3 regions of the Bacillus sp. WC2503 genome follow, and region 1 is predicted to be linked to each of the others. Evidence: riboswitches for the same ligand, from Rfam matches in the RefSeq annotation. Region 1 holds a riboswitch; each other region holds the start of a gene.

Region 1 (5,708 bases):
AAACAAAAAGATAGGGCTTATTATGATGAGTTGTTTCCAAATTTGAAAGGTCATTTGTCATTATATGAAATAGACCTTCAAGATGTAGTGAAATTTAAACAGCATTTAACAGAAAAAAGTACGAGTGTTGTTATTGATGTTTCGGGTGCAGATACGATCAGGGTACTGAGCTGTTGTAATGAACTTGGAATCTTTTATATTAATTCAGCTTTGGAAAATGAGGCAGTAGATCAGGACGATAGTTTACTTGGATTTCAGCTTACGGAACGATATACGAGGTTTGAGAAAGAGAAAGAAAAATTTACAAATACAAAAGCGATTATAGGTTCAGGTATGAATCCAGGTGTTGTTCAATGGATGGTTGTTGAACTTATGAAAGAACGGCCGAATGAACAGCCACAAGCATGCTATATTGTAGAACATGATACGTCGTTTTTGAATGATACGGCACTTATAAAGCCGTATACACTTTATACGTCATGGGCAGTAGAGCGATTTCTAGACGAAGCGATATGGAGTTATCCGATGTATATGAGTCATCATCGTCCTCTTTATTTTTATGAGGATGTATATGCTTCAGAGTATAAAGTGAAGTTAGGAAAAAGAGAGTTTTATGGTTGCTTAATGCCACATGAGGAAGTTTTAATTTTAGGGAAAAATTTCAACATGGAAGTTGGTTTTCTTTACCGAATTAATGAGTATACAACAAATGTAATTAGACAGAACTTAGATAAGGTAGAAGATTTATGGAACTGGAATCGTAAAGTATTCAATCCAGCGGAAGAAGAGGTTGCAGGAGAGGATCTAGTAGGTGTATTACTCGTTTATGAAAATGGCGAGACGTATATGTATAACGTAATGAATAGTAGCCAAGTTTTTCATAAATATAAAACGAATGCAACTTACTTCCAAGTAGGGTGCGGAATTTATGCAGGTTTGTGTAGTTTACTTTTAGATCACTTTGGACAAGGTGCTTATTATGTCGAGGAATTATTATTAAATACAGAAAGTAAGTACGGTGAATATTTAAATTTATATATGAAGGATTTTGTAATAGGGCATAATGATTTTACGGATGGACTGCTACATGATAGGGTCAGATGGATATAAGTTGTGACTAGAAAGGAAGGAGAAGTCTCCTTCCTTTTTAGTATTATAAGGTTACGTATTGCCCTGAAAGCAATTTCATACTTATAATTTAAGGAGATAACGGTGGGGATTTTTTTTCGTATCGATCAAGGGGAGTTTTTATATGAACAAATACAAGAGCTTGATTTATGAAGAAAGAAAAGCTTTAAAGGTATTTATATTATTATTCTATATTATATTTTTTTCATATGACGCTATATATTATTTTGTATATCCTGCTATGAATATTAATGGAACAACGGTAGGATGGCCAGAAGGAAGCCTTGGGATAGGCGTATATATATTTGTAATAGCATTATTCCCTATTTCAATGTATCTTCAAAAAAGAGGTTATGTATATTCTATAAAATATTTATTTTTATTTGGCTACATGTTTATCAATCTTATAAATAATTTAATGATTTATTTGCGAACGGATAGAGCTTTTGAACATGGTAGTATGGTAGAAATGTTATTAATTTTATTTGCACCGGTTTTCGTGAACAGAAAATATTTTTATTTAGTTTCCTTTAGTGTAATTGGAAAGTACGTACTTTTTACATTGATACTACAAGATCTAAAAGTTGTGATTCCGCTTGTCTTATGTGTATTCTATTTCATTATTTCACATTCTTTGTTGAAACGATTTCAATCTTATGTAAGAACGGTTGTTGAAATGATGAACAATATGAAAGAGACGGAAAATTTAGCTGTAATTGGGACTATGTCTACAACAATTGCGCATGAAATCCGAAATCCATTAACGGCTTTGAAGGGGTTTACGCAAATGCAAAAAGAAAGAAACCCTGAAGATATGATGAGCTATGAAATAATGTTACAAGAAATTGAGAGAATTAACGGATTTGTTAGCGAATTGATGTTATTAGGAAAACCGAAACCAACAAATTATGAATGGTGTAACATACGGGAAATCCTTTTATATGTTGTGCAGTTAATGGAAAGTTATGCGAGTCAATATAAAGTGAAAGTTTATTTGCAAATAGATGGAAACTTACCCGTTATAAACGGTGATGATAAACAATTAAAACAAGTGTTGTTAAATATTATTAAAAACGGAATAGAATCAATGCCAGAAGGTGGGGATATTCATATTCGGGCATATGAAAAAACTAAGGGGTATTTGTGTATTGCTGTCGAGGATCAAGGATTTGGTATAGAGGCAGGAAAATTAGAGAAGATTGGAAAGGCTTTTTACACAACGAAGGAGAATGGTACAGGGCTTGGTTTAATGATTACATATAAAATTATTAAAGAACATCAAGGGAGTATCACGATTCAAAGTAGTATGGGTGTGGGAACGAAAGTGGAAATTTATTTACCGACGATGTAGCGAAGTAGAAGAAAATATTTTTCAGAAAAGTGTTCTTCTTGTGTAAATATAAACATTTAATAAAATGTTTCAAGAAGGGTTTTTTTTATAAAATACTTCGTTTATAATGGAGGAAAATATCGACATGAGATTGGTTACTCATGTAACGGTTCGGTAGTGTTATGAAAAGAAAAGAAGGGGTGCCCGCGCATCCTTTTTTCTATGCAGATATGATGAAAGAGGTGGTATTGATGGAATTAACATTAAATTCGACTGTATGCTTACACACGATTCAATTTCGAAAAGAGCAAAAGAATTATATTGTAAAAGATACAATTACAGGAGAAAAATATGAAATGCCGCCACTTTGGATTGATGCATTGGCAATGATGCGTGACGGTTTTTTATTGGGAGAAATTGAGGAGAAATTAAAAGAAGAGTATCCAGCAGAAGAAGTAAATATACTAGCATTCACGAGGCAACTGTTAGAGCTAGAACTTGTTGGAATGGTAGATGGGGAAGAGATAGCTTGTACAAAGAAGAAAGAGAAAGATTATTTAGCTTGGGTACGTCCCCGGTTGGAACAATTTTTCCTTAATGTAAATAAAAAATATAGAAGCAAAGGTCAGTGATGATCTTTGCTTTTTTGTAGTCCATATTTTAAAAAATAACAGCGAATGCCCTTGCGAAAGCACCGTCACTATTTTTAATTTTTAAAGGTGCTGCTGAGAAAAAGAAACGTTTCGCTTTAATAGCATCTAGATTTGTTAAGTTTTCAATTAAGAAAATATTATTGCCTAACAGTATGTGATGAATGGGTGATGTTTCTGTCGTTACCTCATCGGGAGAAATAAAATCTAAACCGACTGATTTTACTTTTAATTCAACTAGTTCTTCAGCTAATTCTTCGGAAAGATAAAATGCTTCTTTCTCATAAGCTTCTGTATTCCATTTATTAGATAGATTAGAATGGAAAATGACAATATCGTCTTTTTTTATGTCGGCATTATGCAATACTTCTTTAGGGAGTTTTCTCTCTTGAACATGAGTGACATCGATGAGAACTGCTTCACCTACAAACTGATCAAGGGGCAATTGATCAATCGTTGTTGCACCAGAAATAAAATGCGCAGGAGCGTCGCAATGTGTACCGACATGAACGACCGAATGGAAATCTGTAACTTGATATCCTGTTTCTTCAACGCTTGTAATGGCTTCTAGTTGGATTGTTGGTGTTCCGGGAAATTGAGACATATTATTTTCAAACGTTTGTGATAGATCAATTACTTTCATTTTAAATACCTCCAATATATGTTTTTCAAATAATAAAAAGCCCATCTTTCATGATCAAGAAAGATGGGCTTTACATACTAGTTGCGTTTTATCTTCCAAAATGCAATGCATTTTGCAGGAATTAGCACCTATTCAGTTCTTATAAACTGAGGTTGCTGGGCTTCAAAGGGCCGGTCCCTCTGCCTCTCTTGATAAAGGTTTATTCAGTTTCGGAATTCGAAATATTCATGATATTTAAATTGTAATTCATTTCCTTTTTTCATGCAATACAAATTAGGTGTTCACCCAAATAAAGTTGCTCGCATATTGTAGCTTATGTAAGTAGACTGTTGCGAAGGAGTGAGTGCAGTGACAGGGAATGTGTTAAATTATTATGCTGGTGGTAATACAGCTAGAGGATTTCATAATTTATACGAAGAGAATTTAAAAGGGCTAGATAGGTTGTTTATTTTAAAGGGTGGTCCAGGAACGGGAAAATCTTCTTTAATTAAGGCAATAGGTCGTGAATGGGTTGAAAAAGGATATGATATTGAGCTTTTGCATTGTTCTTCTGATAATAAGTCGGTTGATGGGGTGATTATTCCAAAATTAAAAGTAGGAATTGTTGATGGAACATCACCGCATGTTATTGAGCCGAAAATGCCAGGAGTTATTGAAGAGTATATAAATTTAGGAGTTGCTTGGGACTCAGGTAAATTAAGAAAGCAGAAGGTAGAAATTGAACGGTTTGTATCAGAAGCGAGCAAGGCTTTCAAATCTGCTTACGGATGTTTTAAAGAGGCATTAGTTATACATGATGAGTGGGAGAAAATATATATTAATAACATTGATTTTAATAAAGCAAATGAACTAACAGATCAGCTAATTCAGAAATTATTTGCAGATAAAAAGGGGCAACAATCGATTGTGAAACATCGTTTTTTAGGAGCTGCTACACCGAAAGGAGCAGTTGATTTTGTTCCTAATTTAACAGAAGGATTGCCACATCGTTATTTTATAAAAGGACGCCCGGGCTCTGGAAAATCAACAATGCTCAAAAAGTTATCGAAGGCAGCAGAAGAAAAAGGTTTTGACGTTGAAGTATATCATTGCGGATTTGACCCGAATAGTCTTGATATGGTTATTGTAAGAGAATTAGGATTTGCAATTTTTGATAGTACCGCACCACATGAATATTTTCCAAGTCGCGTGGGTGATGAGATTATAGATATGTATGCTCTTATTGTTAAACCGGGGACGGATGAGAAGTATGCTACAGAAATTCGTGACGTTTCCATTCAATATAAAGCAAAAATGAATGAGGCGATGTCTTTCTTAGCAAAAGCAAAATCAGTTCGTGATAAATTAGAACGAATTTATATTGCTGCCATGGATTTTTCAAAAGTGGATGCATATAAAGAGGAAATTCAAAAAGAGTTTGAACGAATTACCGCTACTGTAATTGAAAAGAAAAAATAGTCTTTGTTAAACTGTCAGAAAAATTCTGGCAGTTATTTTAGTGTGTAGTAAAATTAATAGTATATTTGTCGAATTTCCAAGGAAATAATCAAAAAATGGGGATGGTATGAAATGAGAGAAAAAATTGAATTAGAGTTAGAAAGAATTGAAGAAGAGAATGATGTGAAAATTTTATTTGCAGTGGAATCGGGGAGTCGTGCTTGGGGATTTCCATCGAAAGATAGCGATTATGATGTTAGGTTTGTTTATATACATCCGGTAGAATGGTATTTATCAATTCATGATAAACGTGATGTAATTGAATATCCAATTAGTGATGACTTAGATATAAGTGGCTGGGATATTAAAAAGGCATTACAACTGTTTGCGAAGTCAAATCCAGCTTTACTTGAGTGGATTCGATCACCAATTTTTTATTCGAAAAACTCTAACTTTCCAGAGCAGCTTCAGCAAATGAGTGAAAAGAATTTTGATCCAAAAGCAACGATATATCATTACT
Region 2 (5,708 bases), 1.5 Mb from region 1:
GGAATTGACGCATAGCGCTCTAATTTCTCAGTATTAACAATCGCATAATCTAATCCTGCTTTCGTTGCATGATATAAAAAGACAGAATTTAACACTTCACGTCCAGCTGGTGGTAAACCAAATGATATATTACTCACACCTAAAATCGTTAAACATTCTGGTAACGCTTCTTTAATAAGTCGAATTCCTTCGATCGTCGCTGCCGCTGAACCGATGTATTCTTCATCACCTGTCCCTACTGGAAATACAAGTGCATCAAAAATAATATCTGACGGGCGTATACCATATTTCGTCGTCAATAATTCATAACTTCTTTTCGCAATTTCTAGTTTTCTTTCAGCACTTACTGCCATACCATCTTCGTCGATTGTCCCAACTACAATTGCGGCACCATACTTGCGAAGCAGTGGCGTTACCTTTTCAAAACGCTCTTCTCCATCTTCTAAGTTAATAGAGTTAATAACAGCTTTCCCTTGAATATAAGTAAGTGCTCTCGCCATTACATTTTCATCTGTTGAATCAATCATAATCGGTACTTTTAACACTTTCGTAACTTCTGATAAGAATTTTTCCATATCTTCTATTTCATCACGGTCAGGGTCTGCCATACAAATATCAATAATATGAGCATTTTTCTTCACTTGTGCTCTTGCCACTTCAGCAGCCTCTTCAAATTTACCTTCTGCCACTAATCGTTTAAATTTACGTGACCCTATAACATTCGTTCTTTCACCTACAAATAACGGTCTCATAGACTCATCATATTGCAGCGCCTCTAATCCACTAATTCCATGTCCGGCTCGTTCATTTTGCGCACGCGGTGTAAGAGATGCTAGCGCTTCTTTCATTGCTCTTATATGTTCTGGTGTTGTGCCGCAACAACCACCAATAATATTAATCCATCCTTCTTCAGCAAATCGCTTCACTTTTTCAGCGAGAGAAGATGGAGATTCATGATAATGTCCATCTTCATCAGGAAGACCTGCATTTGGATAACAAGAAATGTAACACTCCGATAAATCAGATAAAGAACGAATATGGTCTCTCATAAACTCCGGACCAGTCGCGCAGTTTAATCCAACAGATAATGGCTTCATATGTTCTACGGATAAGTAAAAAGCCTCAATTGTTTGCCCAGCCAGAGTCGTCCCCATCGGCTCAATCGTCCCAGAGATCATAATAGGAACAATTTTATTTAGTTCTTCAAAAGCAGCTTGAATTCCAATATAAGCAGCTTTCACATTACGCATATCTTGACTCGTTTCAACGAGTAACACATCAACTTCGCCATTTAATAATCCCCTCGCCTGCCTAGTATAAGCTTCTATTAGTTCTTCAAATGTAACTCCTCCTGTAACACTAATTGCTTTCGTTGTCGGTCCCATCGCACCTGCAACATATACTTCATTCCCGCTTTCTTTAACAGCTTGTTTCGCTAATCGTGCTGCCTTTTCATTTAGTTCTTCATCTAAATGAGACAGCTCATAATCACTTAATACGATATTTGTCGCCCCAAATGTATTTGTTTCAATAATGTCAGCTCCAGCTTCAATATAAGCTTTATGAATCTTTAAAATAACATCCGGCCTTGTTTCTACTAAATATTCATTACAGCCCTCGTACTCTTCTCCTCCGAAATCTTCTGCAGTTAAGTCCTCTTGTTGTATCATTGTCCCCATTGCACCGTCTAATATTAAAATGTTATTTTGTAATTTTTCTTCTATACACTTCATCAATTAATACCTTCTTTCACTTCTTGCTTTTCTCTCACATATTTAACAAGATGTTCTGTAATTTCATATTTTAGAAATGGTGTAATTAAATAGATACCGTTAAAATATTTCATCGCTGCATCGATCAACTCTTGTGAAATACGAATCCCTTCCTCGATAGCTGCCTCTTTCGTTTCGTGTCCATCCATTCTCTCTCTTATTTCTTCAGGAAGAGTAATACCCGGCACCTCAAAATGGAGAAAGTCTGCATTCCGCTTACTTACTAATGGCATAATTCCAATAAAAATAGGTTGTTCCAAATGTTTTGTTGCTTCATATACTTCTTCTATTAAAGCAACATCATATATCGGCTGTGTTAAGAAATATTCAGCCCCAGCATCTATTTTTCGTTCCATTCGCTTTACCGCTGCTTTTAAATGCCTTACGTGAGGATTAAAAGCACCTCCGACTGAAAACCTTGTTGCCGGTCCAATGGATTTCCCTAAAATGGAACGTCCATCGTTCATTTCTTTAATCATTTTAATTAACTCTATAGAGGACAGATCATATACAGAAGTTGCTCCCGGAAAATCACCAACGCGCGCTGGATCACCAGTTAAAGCTAATACTTCCTCCATACCTAACGCTGATAAACCTAGTAAATGAGATTGTAGTCCAATGACGTTATGGTCTCTACACGTTAAATGTGTCAATACTGGAATATCGTGCTTCGTTAATAGTGCGCCCATTGCCATATTCGAAACACGAGGCGATGCTAATGAATTATCTGCTAGAGTAATAGCGTCTGCTCCCGCTCTTTTTAACGCTCTTGCTCCTTCAAAAAAACGCTGTGTATCTAACGTTTTCGGCGGATCTAATTCCACTACAACTGTCGTTTGTTTTTTTGCCTTTTCCGCAAGAGTAACCTGTGCCTTCGAACGCTTCTCGTGTGTATGAACTACTTTCGGTCTTTGAATTGTGTCTTTTTCTATTACAGGTGTAACATTCGCAACAGCGCGCTTCATACTTTGAATATGTTCTGGAGTCGTACCACAACAACCACCCAATAACCGAATACCTTGCTCAATAAATTTCGGTGTCATCGCTTCGAAATAAGCTGGGCTTCCCTCATATACGTAACGTCCCTCCACATAATTTGGGAGACCTGCATTTGGGTATGCTGATAAATAGCCATTCTGCGGAATCGATATCATTTTGAAAGCTTCCGTCATATGAAGTGGCCCTAGTTGACAGTTCAATCCAACAACATTTGCACCGTAATCTATAAGCTGTTTTAATATTTCATTGACATCATTTCCATTTTGAGTCGTACCTGCTTCATGTAACGCTACTTGAGCAACAATCGGAATATTCGTTTGCTTACGCAATACTTTAACGGCATGAAGTAATTCAAATTCATCGTAAAAAGTTTCTAATAGTAATCCATCAACCTGTTCTTCTAGTAAAGCACCTGCCTGTTCAAGTAGCATAAATTCTCGCTCCATATCAGTCGTTGTGACAGCTCCGATATGTTTCATACCACCGATTGTTCCTAAAATTGCATTTCTGTTTGTAACAGATGCTTTCGCAAGCTTCACTGCCGCTTTATTAATTTGAACAACTTGATTTTCTAAGCCATACATACGTAATTTCGCCTCATTTGCTCCATACGTATTTGTTTGAATCACATCTGCACCAGCAGCTACATATTGTTTATGAATCGATATAATTAGGTCTGGATCAGATACATTCAATTCTTCAAAACTACTTTGCAAACCATGTGAATGTAATAACGTTCCAACCGCACCATCACCTATTACAATTCCTTTTGATAATAAATCTAGTAATTTCACGAATCTCCCTCATTTCTATCAATATAAAAACCCCCTCTTCACTTTGAAGAGGGGGACATAATTGTTCCGCCTCTTATTATGCAAAACATTCGTTTTGCAGGTATTAGCACCGTTTCAAACATTTCGTTTGAAGGTTGCCGGGTTTCACAGGGCCTTTCCCTCCACCGCTCTCAATAAGAGTTGTCTTTATTATTTTATTTATGTAGCTAAAAGGAAATGCGTTCCCCTTTTAACAATGTTTGTTAATTTTTTATAAATTTAGCATGCACAAATATAAAAGTCAATGACACTTGCGGAAAAATAAAAATTATTTAAAATAAAGTTGCAATTCAATTAACTTTTGCTGTAAAGTTAAAAACATAATAAAAATTTCATACGAACATTCTTATCTAGAGAGGTAGAGGGACTGGCCCTATGACGCCTCAGCAACCATTAACATTTGTTAATAAGGTGCTAATTCCAGCAAATTGTGAAAGATTTGACAGATGAGAAGAAGACTCTATTCAATCCGAAAGCCTTCTTCTTAGAAGGCTTTTTTTTATTTTATATTCAACTACTGGTTCAATTTAAAAAGGAGGAATTTTTACATGTCAACTATCGAAACAAAACTAGCACAAATCGGAAATCGTAGCGAAACTACAACAGGAACTGTTAATCCACCCGTTTATTTCTCAACCGCTTATCGTCACGAAGGACTTGGTAAATCTACCGGCTTTGACTATTCACGAACTGGAAATCCAACTCGTGGTCTTTTAGAACAGGCAATCGCAGACTTAGAATATGGCCAACAAGGTTATGCCTGTAGTTCAGGTATGGCAGCTGTTCTCCTCGTCCTTTCATTATTCCGTTCTGGAGATGAACTTATTGTATCCGAAGATTTATACGGGGGAACGTATCGCTTATTTTCCGAACACGAAAAAAAGTGGAATGTTCGATGTAGATACGTAAATACACAATCTATTAAACAGATTGAGCAAGCTATCACAACTGAAACGAAGGCTATTTTCATAGAAACTCCGACTAATCCATTAATGCAAGTTACTGATATTGCCGCTGTCGCAACTGTAGCGAAAAGACACAGACTACTTCTTATCGTAGACAATACATTCTACACGCCTTATATACAGCAGCCATTAACAGAAGGTGCTGACATCGTACTTCATAGTGCAACGAAATATTTAGGTGGGCATAATGATGTATTAAGCGGACTTGTCGTTGCAAAAGGAAAGGAACTTTGTGAGGAAATCGCTCATTATCATAATGCCTCCGGTGCTGTCTTAAGCCCATTTGACTCATGGCTATTAATTCGTGGTATGAAAACTTTAGCGCTTCGCATGAAACAACATGAAGAAAATGCGAAAGCAGTTGTTGCTTATTTAAATGATGAGGATGGTGTGACAGATGTCTTTTATCCAGGGAGAGGCGGTATGATTTCATTCCGACTTAAAGATGAAGCTTGGATTAATCCATTCTTACAATCTTTATCCTTAATCACATTTGCCGAAAGTCTTGGTGGTGTAGAAAGTTTAATGACTTATCCAGCAACGCAAACACATGCTGATATTCCAGAAGAAATCAGAACGGCGAACGGTGTATGTAATCGTCTTCTTCGATTCTCCGTCGGCATTGAAAACAGTAATGATTTAATTCAAGACTTAAATCAAGCCATTAAACTTGTAAAAGAAGGTGTGAGAATATGAGTTATTCTATAGATACACTCTTACTACACAACCAATATAAACACGATGCACAAACAGGAGCTGTTAACGTTCCCATTTATAACACATCAACATTTCACCAGTTTGATGTAGATACTTTTGGCAAATACGACTATAGCCGATCTGGAAATCCAACTCGTGAAGCTCTGGAAGATATCATTGCTTTATTAGAAGGCGGAACAAAAGGATTCGCCTTTGCCTCAGGCATTGCAGCGATTTCTACTGCTTTTCTCCTTCTTTCACAAGGCGATCACGTTCTCATTTCAGAAGACGTATACGGAGGCACTTATCGAATTATAACTGAAGTACTCTCCCGTTACGGTGTTTCACATACATTTGTTGATATGACCAATTTAGAAGAAATAAAGCAAAATATTAAATCGAATACGAAACTCTTTTATGTAGAAACACCATCTAACCCACTT
Region 3 (5,708 bases), 480 kb from region 1:
CTACATCTGATGTTGGATCTGCTTCTGCAAATCCAAGTTGTTGGGCTTCTTTTAACACGTCGTTATATGCTCTCCCTTCATCTGACATTTTCGTCAAAATAAAATTTGTCGTTCCATTTACAATTCCCATTACTTTCGTAATAAGATCTGAAGAAAGTCCTTCTACGATGCTTCGCAAAATCGGGATTCCTCCAGCTACACTTGCTTCATAAAACAAATCAGCCTTATTATCCTTTGCTACTGCTAATAGTTCCGCTCCGTGTAACGCCATTAAATCTTTATTTGCAGTCACAACGTGCTTCCCACTTTGTAAAGCTTGTAAAATATATGCCTTTGCATCATCAATGCCACCCATCACTTCGATGACAACATCAATATTTGGATTATCTAAAATTTCATTTGCATTTTGTGTTAATAGAGTAGAAGGTACCTCTACCTCTCTCTCTTTCTCAATGTTTTGCACCAATACTTTCGTTACCTTCACTGGACAACCTACTTGGTGTATAAGTCGCTCTTGATGATCTGTAATAATACGAACTACACCGCTACCAACTGTTCCAAGACCTAATAGACCAACCTGAATTTCTTTCATAATACTGTCCACCCCTCAAAAATTGTGTTTAGATGAAATTATATGAGTAAAAAATATGAAAAACAATGTATTTTGAACATTCGGAAAAATAAAGAGTAATCCTTACAAAGAAAACGTTGCCACGTGTTACACAATCTTTTTTTACAATACATAAGGGGTTTCTTGATACACGTAATAATTCAACCAATTAGAGAATAATAAATTCCCATGACTCCTCCACCTAACAAGCGGCTTTTCATCTGGATTATTATGTTTAAAATAATTTTTTGGCACGTCAATATTTAACCCTTTGTCACGATCTCGTTCATATTCTTGTTTTAACGTCTCACAACTATATTCACTATGTCCGAGGGCGAAAACTTGCCTTCCTTCTTGCCCAATAACAAGGTGAACACCAGCTTCTTCAGAGTTTGCTAACAACGTTAATTCTTTCACCCCTCTAATATCACTCTCTCGTACTTCTGTATGACGGGAATGTGGGGCAAAAAACAACTCATCAAACCCCTGTAACAGTTTCACATGTTGCTCACAGACTTCATGTTCAAATACACCGAACATTTTTTCCTTAAGGGGATACTTCGGAACGCCGTAATGATGATACAAACCAGCCTGTGCCCCCCAGCAAATATGAAGCGTAGATGTTACATTCGTTTTTGAATACTCCATAATACGTTTAAGCTCTTCCCAATAATCTACTTCTTCAAAAGAAAGAGTTTCAACTGGTGCTCCTGTAATAATGAGTCCATCAAATTTTTCATTTTCAATATCACGAAACGTTTTATAAAAGCTTGTTAAATGGTCCTGCGCTACATTACGAGACAGATGTGATTCCATATGAAGCAAATGAACATCTAATTGCAATGGTGTATTTCCAATTAATCGAAGTAATTGTGCCTCTGTGTCTTGCTTCGTTGGCATTAAATTTAATATAGCAATTTTCAATGCCCGAATATCTTGTGTTTCTGCTCGTTCCTTCGTCATTACAAAAATATTTTCTTTTTGCAATACTTTACGAGCTGGTAAGTCTTTATCAATTATGATCGGCATGTTGTTTGCCTCCGACTAATGCCGCTTCTAAATCTGCAATAATATCAGAAACATCTTCTATACCAACCGATAAACGAATTAAATCAGATGTAACACCAGCTAAACGCTGATCTTCAGCACTTAATTGTCTATGCGTCGTACTAGCAGGATGTATAACACAAGTTCTTGCATCAGCTACATGCGTTACGAGAGTCGCTAGTTTTACATTTGCGATAAATTCTTTTGCTGCTTCTAATCCACCTTTAATACCGAAAGTTAAAACTCCACTAGCACCTTTTTTCAAATACTTTTGTGCTAACGAGTAATTTTCATTACTATCTAACCCCGGATAACTCACCCATTCAATACGTTCATGGTTAGCAAGCCACTTGGCAACTGCGAGAGCATTTTCGCTATGACGCTCCATTCGTAAATGCAGTGTTTCTAAGCCAATATTGCTAATATACGCATTGAATGGGCTCATACAATTTCCATAGTCTCTTAACAGCTGAACACGTGCTTTCACAATATAAGCTGCTGCCCCAAAGTTTTGAACATAGCTTACGCCGTGATAACTTGGATCTGGTTCAACAAGCTCAGGATATTTCCCTTTTGTCCAATCAAAATTTCCTCCATCAATTACAATGCCACCTAAAGAGCTTGCATGCCCATCAATATATTTCGTCGTAGAATGAACAATAATATTTGCTCCATGTTCGAACGCTTGGCATAAATAAGGAGTCGCTAATGTGTTATCAACGATAAAAGGTACTTCCAGCTCTTTGGCTGCATCTGAAAATTCTTTGAAATTTAAAACGTTCATTGCTGGATTTCCTAACGATTCTGCATAGATGAGTTTCGTCTTATCATTAGCAAGTGCCACAATTTCATCTGCTGCTAAATTTGGATTAAAGAACGTAACATCAATGCCAAGCTTACGTAAACTTACTCCAAATAAATTAAACGTCCCCCCGTAAACTGTTGAAGAACAAAGAAGATGATCTCCACTACTACAAATATTTAAAACTGCTAGCATAATGGCTGCCTGCCCAGAAGCTGTTGCAACCGCTCCTACACCGCCTTCTAAATCTGATAACTTCTGCTCGAATGCAGCTAGAGTAGGATTGCCAATACGCGTATATATATATCCTTCTGCCTCTAAATTAAATAGTGCTGCTAAATCATCCGACGTATCGTATTTATACGTTGTACTTTGATAAAGCGGCAAAACACGTGGTTCACCATTCTTTGGTGTATAGCCACCTTGCACACAAATCGTTCCTTTTCCCCATGATTCTCCCATCTCTCATTCTCCTTTCTTTTATACAAAATAAAAAACTGCCCCTTTCCTGAAAATAAGAAAGGAGCAGTTTAAAAACACGCTCTAAAGGCTCTTTCTTATCTCTCAGGATTATTACCTGCAGGATTTGGCACAATTCCGTTATACGGCTGTTGCCAAGGTTTCATCGGGCCTGTCCCTCCACCTTTTCTTGATAAGACTATGCAATTACCGTTGATTTTATAGCAATAATTTCCTAATGTCAATCGATTTTTCCGAATGTTCTAAAATAAATGTTAACAGTTTTATAGAAAGCAACAAAAGAAATATATTCCATTCTATTTCAAAAAAGACCTTTAAAAAACTCAAATCAATCTATAAAATTAAATAAGTAACTTAAACTATAAATTCAAAAAATCGCCCTACATATTGAATAAGCAATCCTCTCAAAAAGATACTATACATATTCAATCCATTTCACACTAACATCTGCAACCTTTTCCTACTAAGACTTGCATAACGGAGGTATAACATGACAAATACAAAAGACATGCATTATATAATCGTCTTATATGGCATTCTTCTAGGATCCATAGTAGGCGCTACAGTCTGGCTATTTTTAGTTACGATAAATATCGGAATCCATTTTATTTGGGGTTATTTACCTAGCGTTTTCTCTTCCCCCCCTTATTACACCCTTTGCGTAACCACAATCGGCGGGATTCTTGTTGGTTTATCACAAAAATACTTTGGTACATATCCACGTCTTATGCCAGAGGTTATGGATGAATATAAAAAAACAGGTAGGATTGAATACCGTTTTGTCCATCAAGCTACTTTAACTGCGATTATTGTCTTAATATTTGGGGCTAGTCTCGGTCCAGAAGCCGCACTTGTTGGAATTATTGGCGGACTTTGCACATGGGTTGGTGATCGCTTTAAATTTGCTTTAAAGGGAATGAATGAACTAACAGAGGTTGGAATTGGTGCTACTTTAAGTGTCATTTTTAATGCACCATTATTCGGTTACTTGGCCCCAAATGAAAATGAGAGTGAGCAAATTAACGAATTTTCTAAAAGAAAAAAAGCAATTGTATACTTAACTACTACTTTTGCAGGTTTTTCTGTTTATTTACTACTGAGTAAACTCGATAATCGAGGATCCTTTATTGTTGATTTTGGAGAAGGTTCACTTTCTTTCAATGAATGGATCGCATTTCTCCCGCTTGCTAGTATTGGTGCTATAATTGGTTTCTTTTATTTCAAATTAGAATTCATATTAGAGAAGTTAATTCATCCTTTTACAAAGTACAAAATTACACTTGGAATTATCGGTGGTATTTTATTAGGAATTGTAGGCACTTTTCTTCCGTACACATTATTTTCAGGGGAACATCAATTAAAAGAATTAGTTGTTGAATGGGGGCATTTATCCTTTTGGATACTACTTCTTTCAGGAGTTTTAAAGCTATGCATTACTGCCGTTTGTTTAAATACGGGGTGGCGTGGTGGACATATTTTCCCAATTATATTTTCAGGGTCAAGTATTGGATACGCTATAGCTTCTATTCTTCCTATAGATCCAGTAGCATCTGTGGCCATCGTAACGACAGCGATTTCGAGCTATGCGTTACGAAAGCCAATAGCTATAACTTTGCTATTACTTATGTTTTTCCCGCTTAATTTACTATTACCAATGCTCGGGGCAGCAGCGATTGGTAATGCATTTCCGCTTCCTAAACGGAACGAAACTACAAATTAATAAAGTGAAACTTTAATCAGTGGGGGTTTTGTTCATCCCCACTGATTATTAGCCTTCACCAATCGGGCGTTTACGGGCAGCCCGACCCCCACCTAACTTCTTTGCTTCCGCTGAATTTTGAGGTGTGGGTCTTACTGCCCGGCAAATAGCGGGATAAAAGTAGGCAGTAGGGACAAAAATTCCACTGCCTATTTTTGTTATACATGCCGCTTCAATAGAGCGTATAAATCTTCAAAACTATGCACTTCATATGTTGGCACAATCTCGCTATCATTTAATTTCTTTTCTGGATTAAACCAACAAGTATCAATTCCCGCTACATATCCACCTTTAATATCGGCGCTTAATGAATCCCCAATAATAAGCCCTTCTTCAGAAGCAAAGTTAGGAATCCGTTCAAAAACATACTCAAAATACTCTTTCATCGGCTTTTGAAAACCTGTATCTTCAGAAACAAAAATACCTTTAAACAATGAATGTAACCCTGCATTACGTAAACGTTTATCTTGCGTCTTAGAAACGCCGTTTGTCACTATATATAAATCATACTCATTTTGAATTTGATTTATAAATTCAAATGCACCTTGTATGAGTTGATTTCCTTCTTCTAAGTAGCTACGGTAATTATTTTCGAATAATATCCCATCTACTTCTTCCCCGTACTCTTTGAATAAAATGGAAAACCGTGTATTTACAACTTCATCGCGGTTGATTTCGCCTTTTTCAAAAACATCCCAAAGACCTTTATTAACTTTTTTATAACGCGCTTCAACCTCACTAGTTAGAGGAATCCCTTTCTCCTCAAAAAGCATACGTAATGCCACTTTCTCCGTCTTCTGGAAATCTAACAGTGTATCATCTACATCAAACAACAATGTTTTATATTTTTTCATAAACCCCTCACACTCTCTTTTCTACAAAAACAAATTTAAGTAAATCGTATCATTCTTTCTTGTAAAAATAATAGGCGATATCTCATACTAAATATGAGGTGAAAATATGAAAGTCAGCAAAAACAACGAAGAAATTTCTCATTACATGCAAACTTA

The links. Region 1 has a riboswitch for S-adenosylmethionine ahead of ACUN26_RS25970 (cyclase family protein). Riboswitches for the same ligand answer to the same signal wherever they lie in the genome.
Region 2: it holds a riboswitch for S-adenosylmethionine, as region 1 does, so the genes downstream of both, metI (cystathionine gamma-synthase/O-acetylhomoserine thiolyase) here and ACUN26_RS25970 (cyclase family protein) in region 1, are expected to answer to the same signal.
Region 3: it holds a riboswitch for S-adenosylmethionine, as region 1 does, so the genes downstream of both, ACUN26_RS23460 (bifunctional O-acetylhomoserine aminocarboxypropyltransferase/cysteine synthase) here and ACUN26_RS25970 (cyclase family protein) in region 1, are expected to answer to the same signal.

What each region holds. Positions count from the first base shown of each region.
Region 1 covers NZ_JBQYMD010000001.1:5,019,449-5,025,156, forward strand. Annotated here, with positions in the region: gene ACUN26_RS25955 (hypothetical protein) at 1-1,110, shown strand, start outside; gene ACUN26_RS25960 (ATP-binding protein) at 1,253-2,479, shown strand; gene ACUN26_RS25965 (hypothetical protein) at 2,710-3,090, shown strand; gene ACUN26_RS25970 (cyclase family protein) at 3,119-3,751, opposite strand; SAM riboswitch class I at 3,837-3,949, opposite strand; gene ACUN26_RS25975 (PRK06851 family protein) at 4,100-5,209, shown strand; gene ACUN26_RS25980 (nucleotidyltransferase domain-containing protein) at 5,321-5,708, shown strand, end outside.
Region 2 covers NZ_JBQYMD010000001.1:3,488,854-3,494,561, forward strand. Annotated here, with positions in the region: gene metH (methionine synthase) at 1-1,733, opposite strand, end outside; gene ACUN26_RS17895 (bifunctional homocysteine S-methyltransferase/methylenetetrahydrofolate reductase) at 1,733-3,565, opposite strand; SAM riboswitch class I at 3,636-3,745, opposite strand; SAM riboswitch class I at 3,948-4,057, shown strand; gene metI (cystathionine gamma-synthase/O-acetylhomoserine thiolyase) at 4,153-5,265, shown strand; gene metC (cystathionine beta-lyase) at 5,262-5,708, shown strand, end outside.
Region 3 covers NZ_JBQYMD010000001.1:4,542,899-4,548,606, forward strand. Annotated here, with positions in the region: gene ACUN26_RS23450 (homoserine dehydrogenase) at 1-592, opposite strand, end outside; gene metA (homoserine O-acetyltransferase MetA) at 734-1,639, opposite strand; gene ACUN26_RS23460 (bifunctional O-acetylhomoserine aminocarboxypropyltransferase/cysteine synthase) at 1,623-2,921, opposite strand; SAM riboswitch class I at 3,014-3,118, opposite strand; gene ACUN26_RS23465 (chloride channel protein) at 3,430-4,659, shown strand; gene ACUN26_RS23470 (YjjG family noncanonical pyrimidine nucleotidase) at 4,857-5,552, opposite strand; gene ACUN26_RS23475 (transcriptional regulator YeiL) at 5,659-5,708, shown strand, end outside.